DNA from 4 places in the Kitasatospora sp. NPDC089913 genome. Region 4 is predicted to be linked to each of the others. Evidence: riboswitches for the same ligand, from Rfam matches in the RefSeq annotation. Region 4 holds a riboswitch; each other region holds the start of a gene.

Region 1 (4,204 bases), on a different contig from region 4:
CCGGTGGATCCGTAGACGTAGGGCGAGCCGATCATCCGCACCGCGGCGGCCAGCGCGGCGCCGCCGCGTTCGGAGGCGGGCGGGGTGGTGCCGAGGTCGAGCCGGTCGGTGCCGCGGGTGGCGCGCTGCTCGGCCTCGCGGGCGTCCTGGGCGGCGAGCCGGGCGCGTTCGGTGGCGCCGAGGCTGTTGAGCAGCCGCTGCGCCCTGGCGAGCCGCTGCTGGATCTGCTGCTTGCCGTCGGCCAGCGCCTTGCGGGTCTGTTCCAGCTCGGCGAGCTTCGCCGAGGCCTCGGCCCGGCGCTGGTCGAGCACCCGCTGACGGCCCAGCACCTCGTGCAGGGTCTCGTTCTGCCGCTCGGCGGCCTGGTCGAGGGTGCGGGCCCGGGAGAGGTAGCCCTCCGGGTCGGTGGAGAGCATCAGCTGGACGGTCTGCGCCATGCCGCCGCCCCGGTACTCCGCGCCGGCCACGGTGGCGAGGTCGCCGCGCAGCTGGTTGAGCTCGTCCTGGGAGACGGCGATCTGCTGCTGGAGCGTGCCGGTCTCGTGCTGGAGCCGCTGCTGGGCCTCCTGGGCGGCGTTGAAGCGCTCCGAGGCCTGCTCGGCCTCGTCGTAGAGCTGCTCGACCTGGGCCTTGACGTCCTTGCGGTTCGCCGGGGCGTCGGGCGCGCCGGGAGCCGCCTGCGCGGTGCCGCCGGTCGCCACGCCCAGCGCGGTGGTGGCCGCCGCGGTGAGCACCAGCGCCCGGGCGAGCGTGTGAGCACCTGACAGCGGGGAACGGCGGTGCGCGGTCATTCGACGTCGGCTCCGATCCTGGGCCCGGACCCGCCGCCGCACCGGACCGGTCGGCTGTCGAAGCGGGCATCCGGTGGCAGACGTTAGCGAGTCAGGGCAACCGTTTCCAAACCCCTCCGAACCCGAATATTCGGTCACCGATCGGACATCAGACCGGTTCGCCCACCGGGCCTTCCGGCGACCGGGCGACGACCGGGGGCAAAGCCGCAGGCCCGGCCTCCCCTCGGGGAGACCGGGCCTGCCGGGATTCTGCCGACCCGGGGGTCAGAGGCGCACGATGGTGTTGACCGGCATGTTGGACGCCGACTCGTAGCGGACCGACGCGCCCGGCTTCGGGGCGTGGATGACCTGGCCGCCGCCGACGTAGATGCCGACGTGGTGGCGGTCGCCGTAGAAGATCACCAGATCGCCGGGCTGGGCCTGGGAGATGTCCGAGCCGATCCGGGTCCCGGCGTTGGCCTGCTCCTGCGAGGTGCGCGGCAGCGACACACCCGCCTGGGCGTACGCCCAGCCGGTGAGGCCGGAGCAGTCGAAGGAGTTCGGGCCGGTGGCGCCGTAGACGTACGGGGCGCCGAGCTTGCTCTCGGCGGCGGCGATCGCGGCGGCGGCGCGCGAGCCGTTGGCGGCCGGCGCGGCCGGCTTGGCGGGCGCCGAGGCGGCGGGAGCCGGGGAGCTCAGGTCGCTGCGGCTGGTGTCGCGGGTGGCGCGCTCGGCGTCCGCCTTGGCCTTGGCGACCTTGGCGGCCTCGGCCTTGGCGGCGTCCGCCTTGGCCTTGGCCTCGGCGGCGGCCTTCTCCTCGGCCGCGCGCAGGGCCTGGCGCTCCTGCTCGGTGAGCGTGTTGAGCAGCTGCTGGGCCTTCGCCAGCTTGCCCTGGACCTCGTCCTTGGAGGTCTTCAGCTGCTGGGTGGTGGACTCCAGCTCACCGAGCTTGGTCTGGGTCTCGGTGCGGTCCTGGTCGAGCCTGCGCTGCTGCTCCTGGAGCTCCTTCAGCGCGCCGGACTGGGTGGAGCCGGCCTGGTTGAGGGCGTCGGCCTGGCTGAGGAAGTTGTCCGGGCTGGCGGACAGCATCAGCTGGACGGTCTGCGATATGCCGCCGGTGCGGTACTGCTCGCCGGCGATCTCGGAGAGGCCGCCCTGGGCCTCCGTCACCACGGCCTGCTGGCGGGCCACCTTGTCCTGCAGCTCGGCGACCTGCTTCTGCAGCTCCTGCTGCTTGGCCTGGGCGCCGTTGTACTTCTCGGTCGCGACCTCGGCCTGCTCGTTGAGCTGGTCGACCTGCTCCTTGACCTGGTCCTTGGTCGGCGCGGGGTCGGCGTGGGCGCCGGACTGCGCGGAGAGGGCGACGGCAGCGGCGGCGAGACCGGTCATGATCGAGACCCGGGTGCGGCCGGCGGGCTTGGGACGACGATGGGACGCCACGAAGGCGGACTCCTTCTTCCTCATCCGCCTACCGGGTGAGCTGACGGGTTCGGGCGGAAGCGTGCCCTACGACGCCTCACCGTCCGCGCGAGCGGCCGACCTGGCGCCGATTCACCCCGGAGGAACGTGGTTCCCCGGCTCCGCTCCACAGCGGACCCCCGACTGCTGGGTCTGGTTCGGGCGGGCACCTGCGGCCCCGCCCGGCTGCTTCGCGAACTCGGCGGCGAACCCCACCGCCACCCAGGCTGGGTGATCGACTGTGCGAGGTTCGAAGCACGACCCTAGTAACAGATCCGTGATCCGTTCAAATCCTTGTCAGAAAAAAGCCAGAAGAATACCCAAGTTCCTTTGTGAATATGACCGAGTGTGATCACATCCCCACATCAGGCTGATCATTTCCACCTGGACGGCCTAATGCCCGACCCAAACCCCAACGCCACCCCCGGTCGGGGGTGGCGCTGATCACAGGGGCCGGAAACCGCCCCCGGGGGTGTCGTGGCGGAGCGTCAGACCCGGCGGATCGCGTTGATCGGCATGGCGTCGGCCTTCATCACCTTCACCACGTCACCGGTGTGCGGCGCGTGCACCACCATGCCGTTGCCGATGTACATACCGACGTGGCTGCGGTCGGCGCGGTAGATGATCAGGTCGCCCGGCTGCGCCTCGGCGAGGGACGGCACCCGGCTGCCGTAGTTGGCCTGCGCCTGCGAGGTGCGCGGCAGCGAGACGCCGGCCTTGGCGTAGGACCAGACCATCAGGCCGGAGCAGTCGAAGGTGTTCGGGCCGACGTCGCCCCAGCCGTACGGGGAACCCTGCTTGCTCATCGCGTTGGCGACGGCCGACCCCGCCATGCCACTGGCCTGGGGCAGGCTGGCCGGGTCGGTGCGCTCGCTGCCGCGCGAGGCGCGGTCGGACTGCTGCTGCGCCGCCTTGACGGCCGCGCGGTCGGCGGCGCTGAGCGAGTTCAGCAGCTCCTGCGCCTCGCGGAGCTTCTTGCCGACCTCGGTCTTGGACTGGTTCAGGTCCTTGGTGGTGCTGTCCAGCGAGGCCAGCACGGCGGCGGCCTCGGCCTTCTGCTGGTCGAGCCGGCGCTGCTGGTCCTGCAGCCCCTTGAGCGCCTCGGCCTGGCTGGAGCTGGCCTGCTGCACGCTGGAGGCCTTGTCCAGGTACCCGGACGGGTCGGAGGACAGCATCAGCTGGACGGACGGGTCGATGCCGCCGGTGCGGTACTGCTCGCCCGCCACCGCGGCCAGCCCCGACTGAAGCTGGGTCATCTGCTCCTGGCCGCGCGCGACCTGGTCCTGGAGCTGGTCCGCCTGCTTGCGCAGCTGGTCGGCCCGCTCCTTGGCGCCGTTGTACCGCTCGGTGGCCTGCTCGGCCTCCTCGTTCAGCTGGTCGATCTGCGCCTTGACGTCGTCCTTCTTCGGCGACGGGCTCGGCGCTGCGTGGGCGGCGACCTGGGCGGAGAGAGCGACCGCGGTCGCAGCGGCCGCGGTGAGCACGGAGACCCGCGCGCGGCTCGGCTGCTTGGGACGGCGGTGGGAGGCCAAGAGGACCGGCTCCTTCTTCCAATGGCCTCACCCGTTGGGGTGAGAATCCGGAAAATAGGTTTGACGCCAGACCCTAGTGAAGATCCACGTTTCGCGCCACTCCCACGATTGCGTGAACCTGCCGCCCGCACCCGGACTTCACGAAACCCGCACAAGACCGCAATCCCGGCGCTGACCAGCCGTCATTGCCGTCGGCCCGCGCCGCGCGGGACCTACGGACGGGCCAGCCGGTTCAGCAGCAGCACCGAGGCGACGGGGCGCGCGCCGGCCTTCCGCACGCCGTCCGCGACCTCCTTGTCCGCCGACACCACCACCACCGGGCGGCCCTGCGGCTCCGCCCGGACCAGCCGGCGGATCAGCTCGTCCGCCGTCTCGCCGGTCCGGCTGAACCGCACCCGCACCCCGCGCGGCGGCGCCATGATCACCGGCACGTCGAGGTCCTGG
Region 2 (4,204 bases), on a different contig from region 4:
GGATGGCGTTGGCGCCGAGCGAGGACTTGTCCGGGGTGGCGTCCAGGTCGAGCATGGCCTGGTCGATCAGGCGCTGCTCGGTGGCGTCGTAGCCGACCAGCTCCGGGCCGATCTGCTCGATGACGGCCAGGACGGCCTTCTCCACGCCCTTGCCGAAGTAGCGGTTCTTGTCGCCGTCGCGGAGCTCCAGGGCCTCGAAGGCACCGGTGGAGGCGCCCGACGGGACAGCGGCACGGCCGGTGCTGCCGTCGTCGAGGCCGACCTCGACCTCGACCGTGGGGTTGCCGCGCGAGTCGAGAATCTCACGGGCTACGACGACATCGATGGACGGCACGAGGCATCTCCTAGCGGAAGCAGGTGCGGCTGACAGTGGGGTGCCGTCGGCCGGACGATTGCGGAGTCGTTACGACCAGAGCCTAACCGCACCGGCTGTCCGGGCCACGTCGACCTCGGCCACGTCTCAGCTTGTGGCCGTGCTACCCACCGGTAGTTCACCTGGTTGCCCGGCCTCGGACGTCCCGGGGCGGACGAAGCGGATGGAACGGGCGGGAGCCCGCGCGCCGGTCCACCCGCCCGCCCGCCTGTCCGGTGACGGGCGGACGGCGCGACGGGCGGACGGGCGGACGGGCGGACAGCGGCGCGACGGGCGGTGGGCGCGCTCCGGGCGGTGGGCGCGCTCCGGAGCGTCAGCCGAGGGTGAGCACCTGGCCGGGGATGATCAGGTCCGGGTCGCCGCCGACGGTGCCGCGGTTGCCGTCGTACAGGGCCTGCCAGCCGCCCTGCACGCCCTGCGTGGTGGCGATCCCGGCGAGCGTGTCGCCGGAGCGGACGGTGTAGCCCTGGCCGGCCTGCGGCTGCTGGACCTTCGGGGCCTGCTGGACCTGCGGGGCCGCCGGAGTCTGCTGCGGCGCGTACTGCTGGGCCTGCGACTTGGGCGCGGCGTGCTTCGGCGCGGCCTTCGGGACCTGCTTCTCGGCCTCGGCCTGCTGGGCCTGCGACTTGGGCGCGGCGTGCTTCGGCCCGGCCTTCGGGGCCTGCTGCTCGACAGCGGCCAGCGGGGCCTGCGCCTTCGGCGCCTGCTGCGGCTGGGCCTGCGGCTTCGGGGCGGCCGGGGCGGCCGGCGCGGCGTCCGCCGAGGCGTCGACCGCCGCCGGGGCGCCGCCCTTGCTCAGGCCGGCCTTCTTGGAGCAGACCGGCCAGGCGCCGGGGCCCTGCGAGGCCAGCACCTTCTCGGCGACGGTGATCTGCGCCGCCTTCGAGGCCTGGTTCGCCTGCGGCGCGTAGGAGGTGCCGCCGAACGCCTTCCAGGTGCTGGAGGTGAACTGCAGGCCGCCGTAGAAGCCGTTGCCGGTGTTGATGCTCCAGTTGCCCCCGCTCTCGCACTGGGCGACCGCGTCCCAGGTCGAGGCCGGGGCGGCAGAGGCGCCGGTGGCGCTGAGGATCGGCAGTGCCAGTCCGACACCGGCGACACCGGCGACGGCGATGGCCTTCTCGGTCTGGGTGCGGCGACGGTGACGGCCGGTTCCGACGAACAGCATGGGGAAGTCCCTCTCCGCACGCCTGCGAGGTGAGCTGTCGGGTTCGGACCGGGAGGTGGCCCGGCCGCACGGAGGCGGCTTCACCCCAAGCCGTGGGAGACGGCGCAAGACCTGGTTCCCCCGCCCCTGCCCAGGGTTCTGGTCGGTTTCCGGTGACGCGGCGGGCAGGACTCGGCGTTCCGCGCACGGGACCCGCTTCCGCGGGCTCCCCGGAGAGTAGACAGATCTTCAGAGCAATCACAAGCTCATATCGCCGCTATCACACGGAAATCACGTCACGTGATGGATTGCCCACCAACCGAGGAGGCATGTCCGGGTTGATGGGGATTCATACCCTCCGGGGGCGGCGCGCAGAGCGGCCGCGCCGGCGTGTCGTGAGCCCCCCTCAGTGAACTGCCGAGGGGTCGGCGGAGGTTGCCCCCGATGTCGCCCCCGGCGTGAATTCCACCGGAAGTTCACGAAGTCCGCGCATGATCAGACCACCGCGCCAGCGCAGTTCCTCCGGGTCCGCGGCGAGCCGGAGGTCCGGCAGTCGGGACAGCAGGGTGGTCAGCGCGGCCCGCCCCTCCAGGCGTGCCAGCGGGGCGCCGATGCAGTAGTGGATGCCGTGCCCGAAGCCCAGGTGCGGGTTGTCCGCCCGGGCCAGGTCGAGGGTGTTCTCGTCCGCGAACCGCGCCGGGTCCCGGTCCGCCGCGGCGAGCACCACCAGCACCGGGTCGCCGACCGGGATCCCCACCCCGCCGATGGTCAGCGGACTCGTCGCGAACCGCCAGGTGGCCAGCTCCACCGGGCCGTCGTAGCGCAGGAGTTCCTCGATCCCGGTCTCCAGCAGCGCGCTCTCGCCGCGCCCGATCGACTCCTGGAGCAGCGACCGCTGCCCCGGGTTGCGCAGCAGCGCATAGACGCCGTTGCCGATCAGGTTCACCGTCGTCTCGAAGCCCGCGAAGAGCAGGATGAAGGCCATCGCCGCGGCCTCGTTCTCGGTGAGGTGCTCACCGTGGTCGCTGGCCCGGATCAGCCCCGAGATCAGGTCGTCCCCGAGGTCCGCGCGCTTGCGGTGGATCAGCTCCGCGAGGTAGGCCCGCATCCGCTTCACCGCCCGCCCCACGCCGCCGCGTTGGCCGCCGCCGTGCCGGATCATCATCCCGGCCCAGTCCCGGAAGTCGTCCTGGTCCTCGGCCGGCACACCGAGCAGGTCGCAGATCGCGTAGATGGGGAGCGGGAAGGCGAACTCGTGGATGAGGTCGGCGGATCCGCGCGCCGCGAAGCCGTCGATCAACCGGTCCGTCAGCTGCTGCACCCGGGGCTCGAAGGCGGCCACCCGGCGCGGGGTGAAGGCCTTGGACACCAGACGGCGCAGCCGGGTGTGGTCCGGCGGGTCGATGTTCAGCAGGTGCGTCATCAGGTCGGCCTGGCGCTCGCCCGGGATGCCGACCCGGCCGGTGCGGTGCGCCTGCTCGCTGTGGTGCGCCGGGTTCTTGGAGAGCCGGCTGTCCGCGAGCGCCTGACGGGCGTCCGCGTACCGGGTGACCAGCCAGGCCTCCACCCCGCTGGGCAGCGTGGTCCGGTGCACCGGCTCGTGCTCGCGCAGCCACGCGTACGCCGGATACGGGTCGGCGGCGAACTCCCAGGTGAACAGGGGCGGACGGGCGGAAGCGGGCTGAGCAGGCATGGGTCGACGGTATCCCGGGCGGGTCCCCGGCACCGCACCGTGGGCGGCGCCGTTCCCGTCGTTGTTCCCGTCGTTGTTCCCGTCGTTGTTCCGGCCGTTGTTCCCGCCGCCGTTCCGGCCGCTCTTCCCGTCGGCTCCGCCCGTTCCGGTGATCGTTCCGGTGATGGTGGGCCGGAGCAGGCGTGAGTCTGGTCACCTGAGGGGTAATTCCTGTTGCGGAGGATCCGGTCGTGCCTACGATCCTCCGCAAGATGTCCGTGGGCGCCGGTGCGGAGCCGCCCACAGGGAGGAGCAGGGCCATGCGGGTCACCGGTGCGGTCATCGTGATCGCGGTACTCGACGGCGGGTCGGGGGCGGGCCTCGCCCGCCGCTTCACCGCGGCGGGCGCCGCCGGGATGCTGATCGCCGACCAGCGGAGCGGGGTCGCCGAGGACCTCGCCACCGAACTCGACCGGCCGGGCTGCCCGGTCGTCGGGGTGTGCGGCGACGTCCGCCGCCCCAGCGATGTCGCCGCGCTGGTCGACACCGCCGAGAAGCACCTGGGTCCGATCGACCTCTTCTGCGTGGCCGGGCCGGACGGCGAGCGGATCGTCTCCCTCTCCGACCTGCCCGCCCACCTCGACCTGGAGCGGCTCGCCGAACTCGTCGCGCTGGTCGGCGAGGCGATCGGCGAGGTCGTTCCGCCGCAGCGCCGTCCGGTGGCGGACGTCGCCGCGGCCTGAGGCCACGGGGCGGACGGGGCTTCCAGGTCGGGTCGCTCGGGTCGGGGTCGGCCGGGTCGGGGCGGGGCCCGTCGGTCCGGACTGCTCGCTCGCCCGGCGCCGCCCGGCTGCTCGGCGGGCTACTCGGCGGGCTTCAGACCCTCGGCGGCGCGCACCGTGTCGCGGTAACCCCGCGCCGCCGACCGCAGCGCGGCGTCGACGTCGAACCCGGCGTCGTGCGCTCGCTGCGCCACCGCGAGCAGCAGCCGGCCCGCGGACTCCGCCGTGAGCTC
Region 3 (4,204 bases), on a different contig from region 4:
CCGCAGGACCCCGCCACCGGCGAGTACCTCCACCACGGCGACGTGAAGGCACAGACCCGCCGCACCCTGGAGAACGTCAAGGCGATCGTCGAGGCGGGCGGCGCGACCGTCGAGGACGTGGTGATGTTCCGCGTGTACCTCACCAAGCGCGCCGACTTCCCGCTGATGAACGAGGTCTACGCCGAGTTCATCGAGGAGAACATCCCGCCGGGCGGCGTGAAGCCCTGCCGGACCACGATCTTCTGCGAGCTCCCGCAGGAGCCGATGCTGGTCGAGATCGACGCCCAGGCGGTCGTCGCCTGACCCGCGCGCACCGCCCGCACCGCAAGGGCCCCGGCCCCGGCACACAAGCCGGGTCGGGGCCCTTCGCGCATGGCCGGTTCCGCCCCACCCCGACGACACCTTGCCCTCTCCCCCTCCAATGATTAGGTTAGGCTCACCTAACTACAAGGTCAGCTCGTCCGCCGGAGGTCCCGATCCCATGAGTCCGCACCCGCAGCACGATGCCGAGATTCCCGAGCCCACCGCCGCCGAACGCATCGGCAGCCTGCTGACCGCCACCTCCTCGGTGGTCATCCGCGCCGGCGGCGAGCAGCACGAACTCTCCACCCCCGTCTCGGTGCACGGCTCCCGGCTGCGGCTGCGCGCGCCGCTCGACTCCCCGGTGACCTCCGCCGCCGCCCGCGAGCAGGACGGCCTCGCCGTCGTGCTCGACCTCACCGACATCGCCCCGGTGGCCGTGCGCGACCGGGTGCGCGGGCGGCTCACCCTGGCCGGCCGGCTCCACCTCGCCCACCTCGCCGACGACGGCCTCAGCGTGCACCTGCGCCTGGACGTCGCGCACGCCGTGCTCTCGACCCCGTACGGCACCACCGCGATCACCGGCGCCGACCTCGCGGCGGCCGCCCCCGACCCGCTGGCCCGCTACGAGGCCGGACTGCTCACCCACCTGGCCGACGACCACCCCGACGCGCTCGCCGTGCTCACCCGGCTGCTCGACCCGGCGCTGCTCGCCGACCGCCCCGAGGTCCGCCCGCTCGCGCTCGACCGGTACGGCCTGGTGCTCCGCCTGGACCACCCGCACGGCCACCGTGACGTCCGCCTGGTCTTCATCGAACCGGCCCGCGACGCGGACGAGTTCGGCCACCGGGTGCACCAACTGCTGTCCGCCGCCGAGCAGGAGCCGGCCACCCACCGGTCCTGAACCCGGCGGATGCACGAACCAGCCCGCCCGCCAGCGAAACTGACCCCATATCGGTTATCACCGCCCCGCTCCTCCCCACCCTCGAACCCCGCCACAACGACGGCCGGCCCGGCCCACGAGAGAGTTCTCGTGAGCCGGGCCGGCCGGCAGGACGGGCGTGTCCCGCGCCCGTCAATCCACTCGGGTGCGGCGTCCACCCGGTCCAGCGGTCACCCGACATGACCATTCCGGGAGGTCGTTTCGCCCCGCACCCGGCGGTGGCAGATGATCCGACCGAAGGTCAGATCGCGACGCCGTGCGCCCGCAGGTAGGCGATCGGGTCGATGTCCGAGCCGTACTCCGAACCGGTGCGGATCTCGAAGTGCAGGTGCGGGCCGGTCACGTTGCCGGTCGCACCGGAGAGGCCGATCTGCTGGCCGGCGGTGACGGTCTGACCGATCGAGACGCCGATCGAGGACAGGTGCGCGTACTCGGCGTACTTGCCGTCGGCGAGCTTGATCTCGACCTCGTTGCCGTAGGCGCCGCCGTTGCCGGCCTTCACCACGGTGCCGGCCGCGACGGCGCGCAGCGGGGTGCCGGTGGCAGCGACGAAGTCGGCGCCGGTGTGGTGGCCGGAGGCCCACATCGAGCCGGCCACACCGTAGGCGGTGCCGAGCTTCGGGTTGGCCAGCGGGGCGAAGAAGCCGGAGGTGGCGGCGGCCGGGGCCGGAGCGGCCGGCTTCGCGACCGGGGCGACGACGGCCTGAACGGCCGGCTTGGCGGCGGGCTTGGCGGCCGGAGCGGCCGGCTTCTCGGCCGGAGCGGTCGGCTTGGCCGGCTTCGCCGAGTCCTGCGAGGCCTGCGCCTTGGCGGCGGGGGCGGCCGGCTTGGCGGCCTCGGCCGGAGCGGCCGGCTTGGCGGCCTCGGCGGCCTTGGCGCCGAGCGCGAGCTGCTGACCCGGGAAGATGAGGTTCGGGTTGGCACCGATGACCGAGCGGTTGTGCTCGAACAGCGCCTTCCAGCCACCCTCGACGTTCTTCGCGTCGGCGATCTTCGACAGGGTGTCCCCACCGACGACCTTGTAGTCGGCCGGAGCGGCCTCGGCGGCGGGAGCGGCCGGGGCAGCCGGGGCGTTCTCGGCAGCGGCCGGGGCGGCGTCGACGCTGGCGGCGCCGGTCCAGGTGCTGCTCTGGTGCGTGTGCCCGGCGGCCGGGGCCTCGTGGGCCTGGGCGGTGACGGTGGTCACCAGCGGGAGGGCGAACGCGGCGCCGGTGACGGCGGTGGCGATGCCGATGCGGACGGCGCGGGGCATGGCGATACGACGAGCCTGTGCGGGCATGGAAGCTGTCCTCTCCGACGCCTGCGAGGTGAGCTGTCGGGTTCGGGCTGGAGTTGCCCGGCCGCAGAGAAATGCGGCTTCACCCCAAGCCGGACCGTCAATTCGGGTCCGGCGACTTACCTGTGGGTCCCCCGCTCCTGCCGTACAGAGTTCGTTGCGAACCACCGGGCAGCGGCAGGACTAGGCGTTCCACCCGGTGGCCACCCGGGCTGACGCCGGGCGGTCGCTGAACTAAAACCCATCCGTTCGGGTGAAGCAATGTCGATCTCCGGAACCCGGGACCAAAGTCCGGAACACCGTGACGCTCCGCATGAAAGGCATGCACAGTAAGCGCACAATCCATTCACCGAGTGCACGTGATCCGCCACCCTGCGCCGATGTCGTCATCAGTGCGCACACGATCACTCACGGAACGGACATCTCCGACACACCCCCGGTGACCCTTGTCACGTCGGCCCCACGAGCCCCACCATGGGCCGTGACCACCACCGATGCCGGCACCCTGCGGTTGGGCACCGCACAGGGACGCTGGGTACTTCTGGCGACCGTGCTCGGCTCCAGCATGGCGATGCTCGACGGAACCGTCGTGAACGTCGCACTGCCCCGGATCGGCACCGATCTCGACGCCCGGCTCGACGCCCTGCAATGGACGCTGAACGCCTATCTGCTCACCCTGGCGGGCCTGATCCTGCTCGGTGGCGCGCTCGGCGACCGGTACGGGCGGCGCCGGATCTTCCTGCTGGGCGTCGTCTGGTTCGCCGTCGCCTCGGCCGCCTGCGCCGCCGCGCCGACCATCGAGGTGCTGATCGCGGCCCGTGCCGTGCAGGGCATCGGCGGGGCGCTGCTCACCCCCGGCTCGCTGGCGATGCTCCAGGCGGTGTTCCGTCCGGACGACCGCTCGGCGGCGGTCGGCCTCTGGTCCGGCCTCGGCGGGGTGTCGGCGGCGGTGGGCCCGTTCCTCGGCGGCTGGCTGGTGGACGGCCCGGGCTGGCGCTGGATCTTCCTGCTGAACCTGCCGCTGGCCGCGACGGTGATCGCGGTCGCGGCCCGGCACGTCCCGGAGAGCCGGGACGAGAGCTCGACCGGGCGCTTCGACGTGCTCGGCGCGGTCCTGGCCGCCCTCGCGCTCGGCTCGATCACCTATGCGCTGACCGCCGCCGGGAGCGGTCTCTCCGCCACCGTCTGGGTCACCGGCACGGCCGGGCTCCTGCTCGGCGCCGCCTTCGTCCTGGTCGAGCGCCGCACCCCGGAGCCGATGCTGCCGCTGGGACTGTTCTCCTCACGGCTGTTCACCGCCGTCAACCTGGTCACCCTCGCCGTGTACGCGGCGTTCAGCGGAGTCTTCTTCCTGCTGGTCGTGCAGCTGCAGATCGTCTCCGGCTTCTCCCCGCTGGTCTCCGGACTCGCCCTGGTGCCGATCACCGTGATCATGCTGGCGCTCTCCGCCCGGGCGGGGCGGCTGGGCAAGCGGATCGGCCCGCGGCTGCCGCTCACCGTCGGCCCGCTGCTGTGCGCGGCGGGCGTGCTGCTGATGCTGCGGATCGGGCCCGACGCCTCCTACTGGACGGACGTACTGCCCGCCGTCGCGGTGATGGGGAGCGGGATGGTGCTGCTGGTGGCACCGCTGACCGCGACCGTGCTGGCGGCGGTCGAGGTGCGGCACGCGGGCATCGCGAGCGGGG
Region 4 (4,204 bases):
GCACCCGGCGGCGGCGCGGAACCGTCACCGCCCCACCCGGGTGGTGGGCGCGGCCGCGTCCTTCAGCCGGATTTCCGGCACCTGCACCGGCCGGGACTGACCGGCCAGGGTCGGAACCGACGCGGCGACCGCGTTCCACTGCGGCCGGTCGGTGCCCTCCTCGCCCGCCCGGCGGACCTGGAGCACCTCGGTCGTTCCGGCCCGGCGCAGCAGGATGTTCTTGGGCGCCCCGGCCTCCGGGTCCAGCCAGAGCTCGTTGCCGCCGAACTCGCAGTCCAGCACCAGCACGTCGTCCGGTTTTCCGTCGGCCCCGGCCCGGAAGGCGATCCCGGCCCTGCGGTAGCCGGTGAACCGGCTGCGGCTGAAGGTGACCGACTCCCCGGCGAGTTCGTGCCGGGCGGTGGAGACCGCGAAGTCGCTGCGCCCGGCGGCGTCGATCAGCAGCCCGTCGAAGGTGCTGCCCCGGTCCCGGCCGAGCGCGTGCAGCGCCACTCCCCCGCCCGCGTTGCCGTACAGCACGCTCGCGGTGTAGTCGAAGTCGTTGAGGTAGGCGCCGTGCTCGATGCCCCAGCCGCCGTTGTGGTAGGCGGCGAACTCGGTGACCACGTGGTGCCGCTGCGCGTTGAGCCAGACGAAGATGCCGTCCTGCAGGTTGTTGTGGGCCAGGCAGCGCTGGAAGGTCCAGACGCCCTCGCTGTTCTCCGGCCACTCGAAGCCGGAGGCGCCGGTGGCGCCCTGCACGCCGACGGCGACGCAGTCCACGGCCTTGCCCCCGGTGCCCGCGCCGAGGTTGAAGCCGGTCAGCCGGTACGCCCGGGGGTTGGGTTCGAGCAGGGTGCGGGAGGCGACGCAGGACTCGTAGACGATGTCGTCGGAGGGCTGCTGGGGGGTGCGGGTGTCCAGCGGGCCGTCCCACCAGTAGGCGTCCTCCCAGGTCTCGTGGCTGACGCAGCCGCGGAAGGTGATGCCGTGGCTGGCGTGCGGCACGAACGCGTGGCTGCCCGCGTCGCGGACGACCACGCCCTCGACCACGGTGCCCCGGGAGGCGTCGCCGAGCCGGTGGAAGTGCAGCCCGTACCGGCCGAGCACCGGCGCGGTGACGGGCGCGGTGCCGTTGGGGCCCCGCCAGGTCTCCTTGGTGTCGGCGCGCGGCCCGACCCAGCGCAGCGCGGTGTGCCGGACGTCGGCCCGGCGGGTGCTGGTGAGGTGGACGTGGGCGCGGCCCCCGGCGCTGCCCTCGACCCGGACGCTGCGGGTGAGGTTGAGCAGTTCGGCGCCGACGGTGACGCCCCCTCCGGCGGCCACCCTGGGGTGCGGGTACTTGAGCGGGGTGGTCAGGGTGACGGTGGTTCCGCTGACGGACCGGACGGTGACCAGGTCGTAGGCGGCGGCGAAGCCGTCCTGGTCCGGCGGACCGGTCGGGGTGACGGCCAGTTCGTCGCCGGGGAGCCAGCCCGCGGGCGGAGCGGCCAGGTTGACGACGGTGTCGCCGGCCCTGAGCTCGCGCTCGGCGCGGACCCAGGCGGTCTTGGCGGCGCCGTCGAGCCGCAGGTAGCCGGCGCCGGTGACCCAGAGGCCGACGTCGGTGTCCACCACTTTCATACCGTCACCCTGGAAGCGCTTCTCGTCGACGGCGGGGAAGCGGAGGGTGTGGACCCGGTCGCCGTCGGGGGCGAGGGCGAGCGTGCCGCGGATCTCGACGTTGCCCGCGGCGGCGAGGGTGAGGGTGCGGTCGGCGGCGAAGGTGAGGCTGCCGCCCGGCTCGACCAGCAGGGAGCCGACCTCGGCGTCGGTGTCGAGCAGGACCTTGTCGGTGATCCGGACGGCACTGCGCGGTCCGGGCGGACCACCGCCCCAGCCGGCCCGGTCGGACCAGCGGCGGCCGCCCTGGTCGACGGTGGGCGCGGGGGCGGGCTGCTCGGGGGGCCCGGTGCCCGGGGCGGCGCCGTGGCCGCCGTCCTGGCCCATCGGGGCGGCCGCCCCGGGCGGGTCGGTGCCGACGACGGCGGCCGGGGTCACCAACCGGGTCTCGCCGGTCAGGGAGCGGCGCAGGACCTCCTCGCCGCTGATCGCCGCGAAGGCGGTGCCGACGGCCAGCCAGCGCAGTAAAGCGCGGCGACTTACGGGAGTTCGGGGTGGTTCGGGCGGGATGTCCGCTCTGCGATGTTTTGCCCTGCGGTGCGCTCCACGCGGCCTGGCGGCCGGACGGGCGGCGTCCGGCTCCTCGTCGATGCCCATCGGTGCGTAGCCCTCCCCCCGGGCGGCTGCGTCGGCGCCGGCATGGTGCCGACGCTCTGAAGCATAGGCAGTTGTGTTGGCCATGACGGGCGTTGCCGGAAATCGGTCATTTCTGATCATGAAGGACAGCGGTTCAGCACGGCTTTCGTAAACTGTGACGGTCATCACACATGTTTGCGGTTTGAAGCCGCCTCTGCTTAACGTGCTCCCCGTTCGTGGCCACACGGACCCAGCCCGTCCGCGACGCCGAGTCCTGCCGTCGGGCGTGCTGGCAGCGCAATGCATCACGGCAGGAGCGGGGGAACCACAGGTAGTTCGCCCAGGACCGGTCCACGGACCGGACCCGGGCTAGGGGTGAAGCCGCGTCCACAGCGCGGCCGGGCTACTCCGGCCCGAATCCGACAGCTCACCTCGCAGGCGTGGGAGAGGACCACGTCTTCATGCTGCCCACCAACGGCACCCGTCTGTCCGGCCGCACCCGTCGCGCGATCGCCGCCCTCGGCGTCGCGGGCATCGGCCTCACCGTCCCCTGCCTCACCGCCGGCACCGCCTCGGCCGCCTCCGTCGCCACCTGGGACAAGGTCGCCCAGTGCGAGAGCACCGGCAACTGGAGCATCAACACCGGCAACGGCTTCTACGGCGGCCTCCAGTTCACCAACTCCACCTGGGCCGAGTTCGGCGGTACCTCCTTCGCCGCCCGCGCCGACCTCGCCACCAAGGACCAGCAGATCGCGATCGCCGAGAAGGTGCTCGCCGTGCAGGGCCCCGGCGCCTGGCCGGTCTGCTCGGTCCAGGCCGGTCTGACCAAGGGCGGCACCCCCGCCGCCGTGGACACCTCGGCCACCGCCGCACCGGCCGCCAAGACCCCGGCCCCGGCCGCCAAGCCCGCCACCAAGCCCGCCGAGAAGCCGGCCGCCAAGCCCGCGAACCCGGCCCCGGCCGCCGACGACGCCGCCCAGCAGCGCACCGGCGCCCAGGACTGGCAGAAGTGGCACCGCCAGGCGGGCCAGGAGGCCTCCGCGGACTACACCGTGGTCGCCGGCGACTGGCTGTCCTCCATCGCCGACAAGAACAACGTCCAGGGCGGCTGGGAGCGGCTGTACGAGCTCAACCGCGCCACCCTGTCCGAGGGCCCGCACAGCATCTACCCGGGCCAGCACCTGACCCTCGGCGACCGCGCCGAGGCGAAGGCCCCGGCAGCCGACCGGTCCGGCCAGGGCTTCGACTGGTTCAACCGCGCCAAGGACGCGCAGAACGGCTCCGGGACCGCTGCCAAGCCCGCCGCCCAGCCGGCCGCGAAGGCCGAGACCCCGGCCCCCGCCCCGGCCGCCACCGGCAGCATGGCCGCCGCCGTCTCCTTCGCCCAGTCGAAGGTCGGCCAGGCCTACGTCTACGGCGGCACCGGCAACGGCGGCTGGGACTGCTCCGGCCTGACCCAGGCCGCGCTGCGCGCCGCGGGCGTCTCCGTCCCGCGCGTCGCCGCCGACCAGGCCGCCGCGTCCACGCACGTCTCGCTGGACTCGCTCAAGGCGGGCGACCTGCTGTTCTGGTCCAACAACGGCCAGGACTCCGGTGTCTACCACGTCGCCCTCTACATCGGCGACGGCAAGTACGTCGAGGCCGCCAACCCGAGCTCGGGCGTGCGGGTCCAGACCGTCGCCAACTGGGCGCCGGACTTCGCCGGCCGGGTCTGATCCGGCAGTGCGCCCCGGCCCCGGGGGGAGTCGTCGCTCCTCTCCCCGGGGCCGGGGCGTGCCCGCGCACGGCACCGGCGCGGTCACGGTTCCCGGACAGCCATGGTCAGGGACGCGCCCCGGCGGGCATGCTGCTGCTCTGCACCCGAGGAGGAGTCACCATGGCCCAGGTCACCGTCACGCTCGACGCCAATCTCGCCATCGACGCGATGATGCTGTCCGGCACCAAGAGCCCGCAGGACGCCGTCGAACTGATCCTCCGTGACTTCCTG

The links. A riboswitch is a leader RNA that binds a small molecule or an ion and turns the genes downstream of it on or off. The one in region 4 is predicted to bind cyclic di-AMP.
Region 1: another riboswitch for cyclic di-AMP. It lies ahead of ACIPYS_RS02065 (NlpC/P60 family protein); the one in region 4 lies ahead of ACIPYS_RS18260 (transglycosylase family protein).
Region 2: another riboswitch for cyclic di-AMP. It lies ahead of ACIPYS_RS31970 (transglycosylase family protein); the one in region 4 lies ahead of ACIPYS_RS18260 (transglycosylase family protein).
Region 3: another riboswitch for cyclic di-AMP. It lies ahead of ACIPYS_RS17005 (peptidoglycan DD-metalloendopeptidase family protein); the one in region 4 lies ahead of ACIPYS_RS18260 (transglycosylase family protein).

Annotation. Positions count from the first base shown of each region.
Region 1 covers NZ_JBIVGI010000001.1:458,257-462,460, reverse strand. The annotation lists gene ACIPYS_RS02070 (C40 family peptidase) at 1-791, opposite strand, end outside; gene ACIPYS_RS02065 (NlpC/P60 family protein) at 1,056-2,210, opposite strand; cyclic di-AMP (ydaO/yuaA leader) riboswitch at 2,221-2,373, opposite strand; gene ACIPYS_RS02060 (C40 family peptidase) at 2,717-3,760, opposite strand; gene ACIPYS_RS02055 (NYN domain-containing protein) at 3,973-4,204, opposite strand, start outside.
Region 2 covers NZ_JBIVGI010000028.1:8,160-12,363, forward strand. The annotation lists gene eno (phosphopyruvate hydratase) at 1-334, opposite strand, end outside; gene ACIPYS_RS31970 (transglycosylase family protein) at 687-1,538, opposite strand; cyclic di-AMP (ydaO/yuaA leader) riboswitch at 1,544-1,692, opposite strand; gene ACIPYS_RS31975 (cytochrome P450) at 1,924-3,210, opposite strand; gene ACIPYS_RS31980 (SDR family NAD(P)-dependent oxidoreductase) at 3,441-3,932, shown strand; gene ACIPYS_RS31985 (MazG family protein) at 4,052-4,204, opposite strand, start outside.
Region 3 covers NZ_JBIVGI010000009.1:214,020-218,223, forward strand. The annotation lists gene ACIPYS_RS16995 (RidA family protein) at 1-303, shown strand, start outside; gene ACIPYS_RS17000 (DUF2470 domain-containing protein) at 482-1,204, shown strand; gene ACIPYS_RS17005 (peptidoglycan DD-metalloendopeptidase family protein) at 1,485-2,522, opposite strand; cyclic di-AMP (ydaO/yuaA leader) riboswitch at 2,526-2,689, opposite strand; gene ACIPYS_RS17010 (MFS transporter) at 3,001-4,204, shown strand, end outside.
Region 4 covers NZ_JBIVGI010000010.1:234,039-238,242, reverse strand. The annotation lists gene ACIPYS_RS18265 (hypothetical protein) at 25-2,238, opposite strand; cyclic di-AMP (ydaO/yuaA leader) riboswitch at 2,504-2,671, shown strand; gene ACIPYS_RS18260 (transglycosylase family protein) at 2,658-3,932, shown strand; gene ACIPYS_RS18255 (hypothetical protein) at 4,094-4,204, shown strand, end outside.